Regions from separate parts of the Exiguobacterium sp. s6 genome, predicted to be linked through region 1. Evidence: a T-box and tRNA genes for the amino acid it is inferred to sense, from the RefSeq annotation. Region 1 holds a T-box; the other holds one or more tRNA genes.
What was found. The T-box of region 1 lies ahead of KNP75_RS09900 (valine--tRNA ligase). A T-box ahead of a tRNA ligase gene usually reads a tRNA of that ligase, here a tRNA-Val.

Region 1 (7,093 bases):
AGGCCGGGCCCACTCGATCCGTGAGATCGCCTGTGGACTGCTCGACGCTGATATTTTGATCAGTTCGACCGGCGCCAAAGAAGCGGTCATCGCCTATGACGATGTCGCCGCCGCACAACTGCTTCGCCGAGAACGTCCACTTTTGTTAATCGACATTGCCGTGCCGCGAGATATCGATCCAGCGGTCCGGGCGCTTCCGGGCGTCCATTTGTTCGATGTGGATGACTTGAACGGGATCGTCAACAAAAACTTGGCGGCCCGTCTCGTCGAAGCGGAAAAGATTGAAATCAAAATCGACGAAGCGATTCAAGAGTTCCAAACGTGGCTCGTCACACTCGGTGTCGTCCCAATCATGAACGAGTTGCGCGCCCGCGCCCTCACTGTTCAAGAAGAGACGATGGAAAGCCTCGAGCGTAAGCTTGACCATCTATCGGACCGGGATAAAAAAGTCATCGGCAAACATATGAAATCGATCATCAACCAGATGCTTCGTGAACCGATTGACTACATCAAAGACGCCGCGGCGCAACCGGATGCGAACACACGCATCAACCAGTTCGTCGAGACGTTCGGCCTGGATGTCGACGTCCCTGACGTCGAGCCGGAAATGGAAGAGACAGAAGCGATGTCAGCGAAAGCACCACTCCGCGCTTTGATGCGCTAATACAAAATCAAAAAAGGCGGCGGATCTCGTCGCCTTTTTCTATGAAGGGGATATGGACTATGCGTAAAATTATCGTCGGCTCACGCCGTTCACAACTTGCGATGACACAAACGAAATGGGTCATCGAGCAATTGAAGAAAGCCGGGGCTCAAAACGAGTTCGAGATCAAGGAAATCGTGACGAAAGGCGACCAAATCGTCGATGTCCAGTTATCGAAAGTCGGCGGCAAAGGGTTGTTCGTCAAAGAGATTCAGCAACAAATGATTGCCGGGGAAATCGATTTCGCCGTCCACAGCATGAAAGACGTGCCGGCCGAGTTGCCGGAAGAGCTCTTTATCAGCTGCATGCCGAAACGCGTTGACGCCCGAGACGTGCTCATTTGCGAGAACGGATATACGCTCGAGACGCTCCCGGAAGGTGCTGTCATCGGGACGAGCTCACTTCGTCGCGGTGCGCAGATGCTCGCCGCCCGCCCGGACTTCGAGATTCAATGGATCCGCGGCAACATCGACACACGTCTCAAAAAACTAGAGACGGAAAACTTCAACGCCATCTTGCTCGCTAAAGCCGGGCTCGAACGCATGGGGTGGACGGATCGCGTCGACTTCGAAGCGCTTGACGCTGACATGATGGTCCCGGCGGTCGGTCAAGGCGTGCTCGCCATCGAAAGCCGGAAAGACGACGCTGAAGTGACGAACGTCTTGCAACTCCTGCATGACGACGTGACGGCGAAAGCGGCGACGGCGGAGCGGACGTTCCTCAAGGCGATCGAAGGAAGTTGCCACGTGCCGGTTGGCGGTTATGCGACGGTTGACGGGGACGACGTGACACTGACAGGCCTCATCGCCTCGGTCGACGGCAAAGAAGTGCTCCGCGTGACGAAGACGTCGTCTGACGCGGTCGCACTCGGGAACGAGGTTGCAGACGATCTTCTCGGACGCGGCGGGCGCGAAATTCTCGCCTCGGTCAATGCGTGACGTCTGGTACACAGGGACAAAACGACTGACCGCTACGCAACGAGCCCGTCTCGCCGCGAGCGGTCTTTCCGTGCATCACGTCCCGCTCATCGAGACGAGATTGACACATCGCGAGATCCCGATTCACACATTCGATTGGCTCATCGTGACGAGCCAGACGGCGGTGCCGGCGCTCCGTGACGTCCCGCGCGACGTCCGGGTCGCGGCCGTCGGGGAAAAGACGAAACAAGCACTCGAGGCCGAGGGCTTCACCGTCTCGCTCATGCCGAAGACGTATACGGGCGAGGCGTTGTTCCATGACCTTGCGACTGTCGTAAAGTCAGACGAGGTCGTCCTGTTCGCCCGGGGCGACTTGGCGAACACGGCGCATATGACGCAACTCGAAAACGTCCACGACTGGGTCGTCTATGAGACGATCGGCCGTGAACTGACAGAGACGGAAGTCGAGGCGCTCGAAGGAATCGAGGCGCTCCTCGTCCTCAGCCCGTCCGCCGTCCGGGCGATCACGCCGTACCTTGAACACTTCCACGGGACGTGGTACGCCATCGGTGAAGTGACCGAGCGCGCCGTCCGGAAAGTGTCGACGTTACCGGTCCGAGTGCCTGAGTGTTATACTATGGATGCATTAATACAGTGTATAGGGGAGGATTTTTCATGAACCAGTTCGACCGTCACCGTCGCCTTCGTTCATCGAAGTCGATGCGTGCACTCGTACGTGAAAACCATGTTCGGAAAGAAGATTTGATTTACCCGCTCTTCATCATCGAAGGGACAGATATTAAACGTGAAGTCAGCTCGATGCCTGGCGTCTTCAACTTCTCGCTCGACCGCCTCGAGGACGAGATCAAGGAGATCGTCGACCTCGGCATTCAATCGGTGCTCTTGTTCGGCGTGCCGGAACATAAAGACCCGGAAGGTACGGAAGCGTATCATGACCACGGCATCGTCCAAGAAGCGATCCGTAAAGTGAAAGAGTGGGCGCCACAGCTCACGGTCATCGCCGACACGTGCCTATGCGAATACACGTCGACGGGCCACTGCGGCATCGTGAAGAACGGTGACGTCGATAACGACGCGTCGCTACCGCTTCACGTCCAGACGGCGATCACGCAAGCGCAAGCGGGCGCTGACATCATCGCGCCGAGCTCGATGATGGATGGCTTCGTCGCCGCGATCCGTGAAGGGCTCGACCAAAACGGATTCAACCATATCCCAATCATGAGTTACGGCGTCAAGTACGCATCGGCGTACTACGGACCGTTCCGTGACGCAGCCCAATCGGCACCTGGTGAAGGCGACCGCAAAGGCTATCAGATGGACCCGGCGAACCGCCGTGAAGCGTTCCGTGAATCACAATCGGACGTCGAGCAAGGCGCCGACTTCATGATCGTCAAACCGGCGCTCGCGTTCATGGACATCATCCGTGACATGCGCGACTCGCTCGATATGCCGATCGTGGCGTATAACGTGAGTGGAGAGTACGCCATGGTCAAAGCGGCTGCTTTGAACGACTGGGTCGATGAGCAACGCATCGTCATGGAGACGATGGTCGGCTTCAAACGGGCCGGTGCGGACCTCATCGTCACGTATTTCGCAAAAGACGTCTGTCGCTATTTGGAAGGAGACTACGCATGACCTACAAACAAACACGCTCAGAAGCGGCGTTCGAACAAGCACGTCCGCTCATGCCGGGCGGGGTGAACAGCCCGGTCCGTGCCTATAAATCAGTCGGCATGACGCCAATCTTCGCTGAACGCGGTGAAGGCTCACGCGTCTACGATATCGATGGCAACGAATATATCGACTACGTCCTCTCATGGGGACCACTCATCCTCGGCCACCGTGACCCGGTCGTCACGAAGGCGATTCAAGAGCAAGCCGAGAAAGGCTGGACGTTCGGGACGCCGACCGAGCTGGAGACGAAAATGGCCGAGCTCGTCATCGAGCGCGTCCCATCGATCGAGATGGTGCGCATGGTCAACTCGGGTACGGAAGCGACGATGGCGGCACTTCGCCTCGCGCGCGGCTACACGGGCAAGACGAAAATCTTGAAGTTCGAAGGCTGCTACCACGGTCACGGCGACTCGCTCCTCATCAAGGCCGGTTCGGGCGTCGCGACGCTCGGTCTCCCGGACTCACCGGGCGTGCCGAAAGACTTGGCGAGCCAGACGCTCACGGTGCCGTACAACGACTTGGATGCCCTTCGCGTCGCCTTCGAGAAGTTTGGTGACGACATCGCTGGGGTCATCGTCGAACCGGCGGCCGGCAACATGGGCTTCGTGCCACCGCAACCTGGATTCCTTGAAGGACTCCGCGAGATCACGGAACAATACGGCGCGCTCCTCATCTTTGACGAGGTCATGACCGGGTTCCGGGTCGGCTACAACTGTGCCCAAGGTTATTTCGGTGTGACGCCGGATTTGACATGTCTCGGGAAAGTCATCGGCGGCGGCCTTCCGGTCGGTGCCTACGGCGGGAAACGCGAGATTATGGAACAAATCGCGCCGCAAGGACCGATTTACCAGGCGGGGACGCTCTCAGGGAACCCGCTCGCGATGATCGCCGGCTACACGACGCTGTCGCAACTCAAGCCTGAGCACTACGCCGAGTTCGAACGCAAAGCGGACCGTCTCGCTGAAGGCTACACGAAAGCGGCCGAGAAGTATAACATCCCGCACGACACGAACCGGGCTGGCTCGATGTTCGGATTCTTCTTCACGAACGAGAAAGTAACGAACTTCGAGAAGGCGAAGACGGCGAACCTCGACTTGTTCCGCGCTTACTATCAGAAGATGGCGGCGCGCGGCGTGTTCTTGCCACCGTCACAGTTCGAAGGATTGTTCCTCTCGACCGTGCACACGGACGAAGATATCGACCAGACGCTCGCAGCGGTCGACGCGACGTTCAAAGAGTTGCAACAAGAGTTTTCACTGTAATCTTGACGGAAACAGCTTCTGTCGCTACAATTGTTTAACAGATACGATTAAAAGCTACGATGAGGAATATTACGCCAACAACATCCTTTTTCAGAGACGCGGCCGCTTGGTGCGAGGCCGCGAAGGATGGGGCGGAAGTCGCCTCGGAGCTGACCTTTTGAACGAAGTAGGAAGGTCCGGTCCATCGACCGTTATTCGATTTTGAGGGCGCCACCTGTTGGCGAACTAAGGTGGTACCGCGGAAGATACGGCTTCTTTCGTCCTTAGCGTTAAGGACGAGAGTAGCCGTTTTTTTGTCCACATTATTAGAGGAGGTTGGGCATATGGCCAACGAGACAAACGAAATCACCATGCCGACGAAGTACGATCCAAGTGCGACGGAAGCGAAATGGTATGACTACTGGTTAGAGAACGACGTATTTAAAGCAGACGAGGATGATTCAAAACAGCCGTACACGATCGTCATCCCGCCACCGAACGTCACGGGGAAACTTCACCTCGGACACGCGTGGGACACGACGCTCCAAGATTTATTGACGCGCCTCAAGCGCATGCAAGGCTATGACGTCCTCTGGCTCCCAGGGATGGACCACGCCGGTATCGCGACACAAGCGAAAGTCGAACAGAAGCTCCGTGAGGACGGCATCATGCGCTATGACCTCGGACGCGAGATGTTCCTCGAGAAGACGTGGGAATGGAAAGACGAGTACGCGGACACGATTCGGGCCCAATGGTCAAAACTTGGTCTCGGTCTCGACTACTCACGTGAGCGTTTCACGCTCGACGAAGGACTTTCGAAAGCGGTCCAAGAAGTATTCGTCCGTCTCTATGAGAAGGGCTTGATTTACCGCGGCGAGTATATCGTCAACTGGGACCCGGCGCAAAAGACGGCCGTCTCGGATATCGAAGTCATCTATCAAGAAGTCGAAGGCGCATTCTACCACATGAAGTACCCGCTCGCTGACGGCTCAGGCCACATCGAGATCGCGACGACACGTCCGGAGACGATGCTCGGCGATACGGCTGTTGCCGTCAACCCGAAAGACGAGCGCTACGCGCACCTCGTCGGCAAGACGATCATGCTTCCGGTCATGAACCGTGAGATCCCGATCGTCGCTGACGACTACGTCGACATGGAGTTCGGTACAGGTTGCGTCAAGATCACACCGGCGCACGACCCGAACGACTTCGAGATCGGGAACCGCCACGAGCTCCCGCGTATCCTCGTCATGGACGAAGGTGGCAAGATGAACGAGAACGCAGGCAAGTACGAAGGGCTCGACCGCTTCGAATGCCGCAAGCAACTCGTGAAAGATTTGGAAGCAGACGGCACGCTCGTCAAAATCGAGCCGCACACGCACTCGGTCGGCCACTCGGAACGTTCAGGCGCGGTCATCGAACCGTATCTTTCGAAACAGTGGTTCGTCGACATGGAGCCGCTCGCGAAAGCAGCGCTCGAAGCACAAGGACATGACGATACGAAAGTCAACTTCGTCCCAGAGCGGTTCGAAGGCACATACCTCCGTTGGATGGAGAACATCCGCGATTGGTGTATCAGCCGCCAACTCTGGTGGGGCCACCGCATCCCGGCTTGGTACCATAACGAGACAGGAGAGATCTATGTAGGGAAAGAAGCACCGGCTGACAGTGAGAACTGGCACCAAGACGAAGACGTGCTCGACACATGGTTCTCGTCAGCGCTCTGGCCGTTCTCGACGATGGGCTGGCCGGACACGGACTCGGCAGACTTCAAACGTTACTTCCCGACGAGCGCGCTCGTCACGGGTTACGACATCATCTTCTTCTGGGTATCGCGCATGATCTTCCAATCGCTCGAGTTCACTGGGAAGCAGCCGTTCAACGACGTGCTCATCCACGGTCTCATCCGCGACTCGGAAGGCCGCAAAATGTCGAAATCGCTCGGAAACGGCGTCGACCCGATGGAAGTCATCGACCAATACGGCGCGGACTCGCTCCGCTGGTTCCTCCTCACAGGATCGACACCAGGGAACGACCTTCGCTTCTATTGGGAGAAAATCGAATCGACATGGAACTTCGCGAACAAGATTTGGAACGCGAGCCGTTTCGCCCTCATGAACATGGACGGCATGAAGTACGAGGATATCGATTTGTCAGGTGAGAAGACGCTCGCTGACAAGTGGATTCTCACGCGCTTGAACGATACGATCGACCAAGTGACGCGTCTCGTCGACAAGTACGAGTTCGGCGAAGCCGGCCGTTACTTGTACAACTTCATTTGGGAAGAGTTCTGTAACTGGTACATCGAGATGGCGAAACTCACGCTCTACGGTGAGGACGAGGCGGCGAAAGCGACGACACGATCAGTGCTCGCCTACACGCTCGACTCGATCATGCGTCTCATGCATCCGTTCATGCCGTTCCTCACAGAGGAGATCTGGCAGCACTTGCCACACGAAGGCGACTCGATCGTCCGTGCGAGCTACCCGACACGCCGCGACGAGCTCCACTTCGCGGACTCAGTACCAGCGTTTGAA
Region 2 (7,093 bases), on a different contig from region 1:
GATACGAAGTATAAGACGGCCGCAACGAGGGCATGTTGTTTGTCCGGCTGCATCTCGAACTGGTGATTATAGACGGCACGCAACATGTTGAGTAACTGTTTCATTTGGAAGTAGAGCGTCAGTTCTTCTTCTCGCTCGATATTGCTAATCTCGTTTGAAGCGACGTCGACCGTCACTTTAGCGAGAGCGAGTTCGCCTTGGACCAAAAGGTCACCTAATGTTTCATTGTCGGTATAGTCCTCGGTCGCGCTCGTTAAAAAGTGTGTGTACGTTGTTTTCCAATCTGACATGTATATTCCTCCTTCTGTCTTCATCTACTAATATGCCCGTTTTTGCGATTTGGTTGCAACTTTTCCGAAAATTTAAGAAAATAGAAATAAGTGAAAAAGGAGGAACTGTACATATGTCTACTGTAACCATGCCGACTGAGGCAGAATTTGCCCGCTACGCTGAGCTTGCCGTCAAAAAAGGCGTCAACATTCAGCCGGGCCAACAGCTCGAAGTCCGAGCTGATATTAGCCAAGCACCGCTCGTCCGTCAAATCGTGAAAGCAGCTTACGCGGCTGGCGCGAAACAAGTGTATGTCAACTGGAGCGACGAAGAGACGACGAAAGTCCGTTACTTCAACGCCCCGGCGGATGCTTTCAAAGAATACCCGGAATGGCTCAAGGCCCGCTTTGAGCAATTGGCCGAAGAGAAGACGGCATTCCTATCGATCGTCAGCGACGACCCGGACGCACTGAACGGCGTCGAGTCGTCACGCATCGCGGACTCGAACCGTGCTGCCGGCGTGGCGCTCGCGAAATGGCGCAAATATGTCATGAGCGACAATGTCAGCTGGTCAATCGTTGCTGGCGCTTCGGAAGCATGGGCGAAGAAAGTCTTCCCAGACCGTGAAGACGCCGTACCAGCCCTTTGGAAAGCGATTTTCGAAGCGACACGCATGGACCAACCGGATGTGGTCGCGGCGTGGGATACGCATGACGCATCGCTCCGTGAACGCGCGACGTTACTCACGAACAAGAAGTACACGAAGCTCCATTACAAAGCACCGGGCACGGAGCTGACGATCGGCTTGCCGAAGAAGCACGTCTTCCTTGGCGGCGGCGGTCCGAACATCGACGGTGTCGATTTCATCGCCAACATGCCGACCGAAGAAGTGTTCACGCTCGCCGATAAAGATTCGGTCGAAGGACACGTGTCGAGCACGAAACCGCTCAGCTATAGCGGCAACTTGATCGATGGATTCACGCTCTGGTTCGAAGGCGGGAAAGTCGTGAAGGCGGAAGCGAAACAAGGACAACAGGCACTCGATGAGTTGTTGAACCTCGATGAAGGGGCGCGTCGTATCGGAGAAGTCGCGCTCGTGCCGGACGACTCACCCATCTCGAACTCGGGTCTCCTTTTCTATAACACGTTGTTCGACGAAAACGCATCGTGCCACTTGGCGCTCGGACGCGCGTACTCGACATGTCTCGAAGGCGGACCGCAAATGTCAGCCGAAGAGCTCGCCGAGAACGGTGCGAACGACTCGATGACACACGTCGACTTCATGATCGGCTCGGCCGAGATGAACATCGACGGCGAACTCGAAGACGGTTCACGCGAAGCCATCATGCGTGACGGCAACTGGGTCATTTAATCAAGCAAGAGACGAATCCCTTCGTGGAATTCGTCTCTTTTTTCATGTCAATTCATAGAGAAAGGCGAGGGCGTTCGGTAACCGACGCCGCCACGCGATCTCGTTATGGACGGCACCAGGCTCGACTTCATAGCGAAAGGCGATCCCTGTTCGCGCGACCGTCTCGACGAGTTTCGCATTCGTATAAAGGTAATCCTCGGGCGTGATCGGTCCGCTCGTCTCGTTCGTCCCGATGTCCATATAGAGACGCGCCGTCACATCGGCCTGCTTCACTTCCCGAATGAGGGAGTCGAGATTAGCCCAAGCGGCCGTCGAGAGCGAGCCGACGCGCCGGATGGACGGATAGGCCGTCATCATATAGAGCGAGATGACCCCGCCCATCGAGCTGCCCATCACGCCGACGTCGTCCGGGTCGGTCGCGTAGCGTTCATCAATCCACGGCTTCAACTCTTGCATGAGCCAGTCGGCGTAAGCACGCCCTTTACCCCCGAGCGTGGGCCGTGTCTTGGCAAGTTCCGGTCCAATCCGCCGGTATAGCATCTCATCTTCATAAAACGAATACTCATCGTAGCGGTCGAGCCAGTCTGGGGCACTCGCGATGGCGACGACCATGAGCGGCAATTGTAAGTCCTCGATGTGGCGGTCGATCGACCAACCTTCGCCGATTGTGGCGGTCTTGCCGTCGAACACGTTTTGACCGTCGTGCATATAGAGGACCGGGATCCGCTCGTCAGCCGAAACAAAGTCGGGACGATAGACACGGACGATTCGTTTCCGTCCGCGTGTCGTCTCGGTCGGTAACGTAAAGCTGAATTGCTCAAGCATATAAAGCGCTCCTTTCCCATCAACTGTCTCCATTTTGCCGGGTGGAACCGGGGAATGCAATCCGCACACTTGACTACCTACCGTTCGTTAGGTAAGGTGGTGAGAGAGAAAGGGGACGATCTGTGATGAATACGAAACAACGAATCGAACTGGCGGCGCGGCGCCGGTTTGCTCTTGAAGGATATGAAGGCTTGTCGCTCGCCTCGCTCGCTGAGGATGTCGGCATCAAAAAAGCGTCGCTATACGCCCATATCGAAGGGAAAGAACAACTGTTCAAGCAAGTCGTCGAGGACATGGGGAACCGTTATGCACACATCTGGCAGGGGGCACGGGACGCTTCCGTTGACGCTGCGCCGCTCGAGCGGATCGAGGCGATCGTCGAGGCGTTGATTCGCTTCTTTGAAGAGGAGGAGACATGGATGCTGACGAAGCGGATGTTGCTCGTCCCACCGCCCGAGTTGCGATCGTTCATCGAGACGACGCTCGGTTCGGTCGAGACGGAACTGCAAGCGTTCGAGAAAGAACAGTTTCGATTGGCGATGGAGCAAGGGGCGTTACCCGAACAGTCACTCGAGGACGTGTATGACGCGTACTATTGTTTTCTAGACGGGGCGCTTCTTTCGCTCTTCACGCTTGAGACGAATCGCGTCAAACGGCAACGGGCCGCATTCACGATTTTCAAGAAAGGAGTCGGTTGGACATGAAACAAGATCAACTAGCCTGGGTTTGGCTCGTGCTCGCCGGTCTGCTCGAAATCGTCTGGGCGACGACGATGAAACTGTCGAACGGCTTCACGGTGCTCGGTCCGAGCGTGGTGACGATTCTCTTATTGATTGTGAGTTTTGGATTGTTGGCGATGTCGTTCCGCACCTTACCGGCCGGGACGGGGTACGCCGTCTTTACCGGCATCGGAGCCGTCGGAACGGTCATCGTCGGGGCGCTCTTGTTCGACGAGGCGCTCACCGGGATGAAGCTCGTCTTTATCATCACGCTTCTGATCGGTGTGGTCGGACTGAAACAAGTGACGGGAGGTGAGTCGGCATGAGTTGGGTATTTTTGATTGGTGCGGGTCTTGCTGAGATGATGGCCGTCTTTTGGATGGGTAAATCAAAAGGCTATCAGATTGTTAAATGGTCGATCTTGTCGGTCGGAACGTTTGCCTTGAGCTTTTATTTGTTGTCGCGTTCGCTCGAGACGCTCCCGCTCGGATTGGCGTATTCGATTTGGGTCGGGATTGGGGCGGCCGGCGGGGTCATGCTCGGCATGCTGTACTTGAACGAATCCCGGGACCGGTGGCGTATCTTCTTCTTATTGCTTATTATCGGTAGTGTCATCGGATTGAAAGTTGTCGCATGATCAGGATTAGCTTCGAATAAAAACGGGAATTGAATAGTTCAGACTGTGAACGAAAGGGGCGGGGACGATGAGTCATATCAAACTGCAATCCGAGCGTCTACGACTCGAACCTTACACGATTGCTGATTTTTATTTCGTGAAATCGCTACTCCAAGATCCGCGCGTGATGCGTTTTATTAGCCCGGACGGAAAGCCATATACGGATGAACAGACGATCGAGTGGTTCGAGCGCCAGTTGGCCCGCTATCAGACGGGTCGTCAAACCGGGTTGCTCAAATTGATGTCGCATGAAAATGACGAGCCGATTGGTCATGCCGGCACGTTGCTCCATGAACTCGACGGCACGATTGAACTTGAAGTCGGATATTGGTTGGCGCCGAAGCATTGGCATATGGGCTACGGACGCGAGGCAGCGGCTCGTCTTATGCGTCATGCGTTCGAAGAAGGTGAGAAAGAGATCATTTCCTTGATTCATCCGGATAACGTCCCATCGCAACGGGTCGCGAAAGCGAACGGACTGCATTGGGACCGTGACACTGAGTATCAAGGCATGCTCGTCTCTGTCTATGCCGGTGATTTAGAGCGGTTATGCCGCCATATGAAACGGGAAGAAATGACGCGTTAAAAAAAAGTAAAAAAGTTTTAAAAAACAGTTGCCAAGGCATTAGTTTCTTGATATATTAATAGTGTCCTTAAGAGAGGACACGACCTGATTCTGTAGCTCAGCTGGGAGAGCGCTACCTTGACAGGGTAGAGGTCGCTGGTTCGAGCCCAGTCAGAATCACTTGGGTGCCAAACCCGATGCGAAACCCATAGGAACGTGGGTTTCCGCGATGCCACTTCTTGCGAGAAGTGGCTTTTTTTTGTTTTTCTTTCAATTGACAGTCTACATACACAGTTGGTATATTCCTCTCAATACATACAGAAACGGGGAATATTACAATGGTCTTAACCGGAACAATCGTCAACGCGGCGTTGATCGTGATTGGCACATTACTTGGACTTTTATTTCACCGCATCCCCGAACGAATGAAAGAGACGGTCACCGCAGCCATCGGTCTCGCCGTCGTCTTGCTTGGGATTCAAATGGGGATGAAGAGTGAGAACTTTTTAATCGTCATCGGCAGTCTCGTCATCGGGGCGGCGTTCGGTGAATGGTGGAAGCTCGATGAGAAGTTGAACGAGGTCGGCTATCAATTGGAACGTCGACTCGGCGGTAAGAGCAAGTCGAGTATCGCCGAAGGCTTCATCACGGCGACGCTCATCTTCGTCATCGGGGCGATGGCCGTCATCGGGGCACTCGACAGTGGATTGCGCGGGGATCATGATGTCCTCTATACAAAAGGATTGATTGACGGCTTCACGGCACTCGTCCTTAGCTCGACGCTAGGGATTGGGGTCATGTTCTCGGCCGTCCCGGTTCTCTTATACCAAGGGGCAATCGCCTTGCTCGCCATCCAAATCATGAAGTTTATCCCGGAATCGCTCATGGATGACTTTATTTTAGAAATGACAGCGACCGGCGGCGTCATGATCGTCGCAATCGGTTTAAATTTGGTCGGCATCACTCGGATTCGCGTCGCGAATCTATTGCCGGGGATTTTGATGGTCGCCATCATCGTCACCGTGTTACATATCTTTCAATGAACAAATGGACGGGCGCAAAAAACGCGCCCGTCCATTTTTGTATAGGTCATGACTTTTTTGAGTTGGAACGTAAAGCCTCGGTGATGAGTTGATCCCAGTCGGCGGCCTCACAGGATGATGTGCACGTCGGTTTGATCTCACAAGTGGCACATTTCCCGCCTTTTGCTTTTCGTGTGTATCGATAAAGCGCATAAACGGCGTATCCGAAGACGCCAAGGCCAATCAATGGATCAAATAAAGACATCTCATTTCCTCCTTGTCACGAAAATCCGAGTAGACGGCCGATTTGGTAGATGAGCAACGATACGACATACGCCACGCCTAATCCGTAAAGGCTAGCGACCCATGTCAGCTTGGCGCTTCCTACCTCACGCCGAATGACAGCAACGGTCGCCAGGCACGGCACATAAAGCAAGACGAACGCCATGAAGCTATACGCGCTCAACGGAGTGAACACGGGAAATAATGAAGCCGACAAATCGGATTCACTGACCGCATAGATGATCGCCATCGTCGAAACGACGACTTCTTTCGCCAAAAAACCGGTGATGAGTGCAGCGCCCGCTTGCCATGTCCCAAATCCGAGCGGTACCAACAACGTCGCGATGACGCCACCGACCATGGCGAGAAAACTCTCGTCCATCGGCACGTCGAACCCATTTGGGCCGGAATAAGCGAGCAACCAAATGAAGACGGAACCTCCAAAGATGAACGTACCGGCTTTTCGGACGAACCCTTTTGCTTTTTGCCACGTGCTGCGCCAAAGCGTCAACCCCTGAGGGACCCGGTAAGGAGGTTGTTCGACGATAAAGAGGCTATTTTGGTCTTCTGCGGCCAAGAGGGACGTAAAAATTTTAGCGATGATCAATGCCAAGATGATTCCTAACATATAGAGCGACAGGACGACGAGCGCTTGATTCGATGCAAAAAAGCTAGCAGCAAAGACAGCGTAAATTGGTAGACGTGCAGAGCAAGACATGAACGGTGAAATGAATATCGTCACCAGCCGTTCGCGCTCCTCCTCGATCGTTCGGGCGGCCATGATGCCCGGGACGTTGCAGCCGAAGCCGATGATCATCGGGATGAAGCTTTTCCCGTTCAGTCCAACGAGTTGCATGAAACGATCCATGACGATGGCGACGCGCGCCATATACCCTGAGTCCTCTAAGAATGAGATGAAGAAAAAGAGCACAAAGATTTGCGGCACGAAGACGAGGACGCCGCCGACACCGGCGATCACACCTTCGATGATCAACGCCTGGATGAAGGACGAGGTCCCGAGCGTTTGTAACAACCAGCTCGTTCCCGATGTGAGGGGACCGGTCAACAATCCATCCAATACATCGGATAAGGGCGCGCCGACCCAGTTGAACGTGATATGGAACAAGCTATAGAGCACCGCGAAGAAAATCGGTAAACCCCAGATCGGATGTGTGACGACGGCATCGATGCGATCAGTCAGCGTGACGCGCCGGGTATTCCGTTCCTCGACGACGTGCTGACGAACGTCTTTCGTCCACTCGCGTCTTCGTTCCGTGATATGGGCATGAGCGAAGCGACCGAGTTTCATTTCCAACGTCTTTCGAATCGCGAGGACGGTTGGTGCTGAAGACTCAAGTAGCT

Region 2: it has a tRNA-Val gene. The T-box ahead of KNP75_RS09900 (valine--tRNA ligase) is inferred to sense a tRNA for this amino acid. The anticodon was not compared.

The regions. Positions count from the first base shown of each region.
Region 1 is NZ_JACSLN010000001.1:1,915,327-1,922,419, reverse strand. Features, by position in the region: gene hemA (glutamyl-tRNA reductase) at 1-664, shown strand, start outside; gene hemC (hydroxymethylbilane synthase) at 724-1,641, shown strand; gene KNP75_RS09915 (uroporphyrinogen-III synthase) at 1,583-2,299, shown strand; gene hemB (porphobilinogen synthase) at 2,296-3,276, shown strand; gene hemL (glutamate-1-semialdehyde 2,1-aminomutase) at 3,273-4,577, shown strand; T-box leader at 4,625-4,845, shown strand; gene KNP75_RS09900 (valine--tRNA ligase) at 4,901-7,093, shown strand, end outside.
Region 2 is NZ_JACSLN010000003.1:129,960-137,052, reverse strand. Features, by position in the region: gene KNP75_RS13460 (YkvA family protein) at 1-290, opposite strand, end outside; gene KNP75_RS13455 (aminopeptidase) at 404-1,642, shown strand; gene KNP75_RS13450 (alpha/beta hydrolase) at 1,685-2,467, opposite strand; gene KNP75_RS13445 (TetR/AcrR family transcriptional regulator) at 2,593-3,171, shown strand; gene KNP75_RS13440 (DMT family transporter) at 3,168-3,512, shown strand; gene KNP75_RS13435 (DMT family transporter) at 3,509-3,823, shown strand; gene KNP75_RS13430 (GNAT family N-acetyltransferase) at 3,891-4,448, shown strand; tRNA gene KNP75_RS13425 (tRNA-Val) at 4,535-4,607, shown strand; gene KNP75_RS13420 (DUF554 domain-containing protein) at 4,766-5,470, shown strand; gene KNP75_RS13415 (FeoB-associated Cys-rich membrane protein) at 5,517-5,714, opposite strand; gene feoB (ferrous iron transport protein B) at 5,730-7,093, opposite strand, start outside.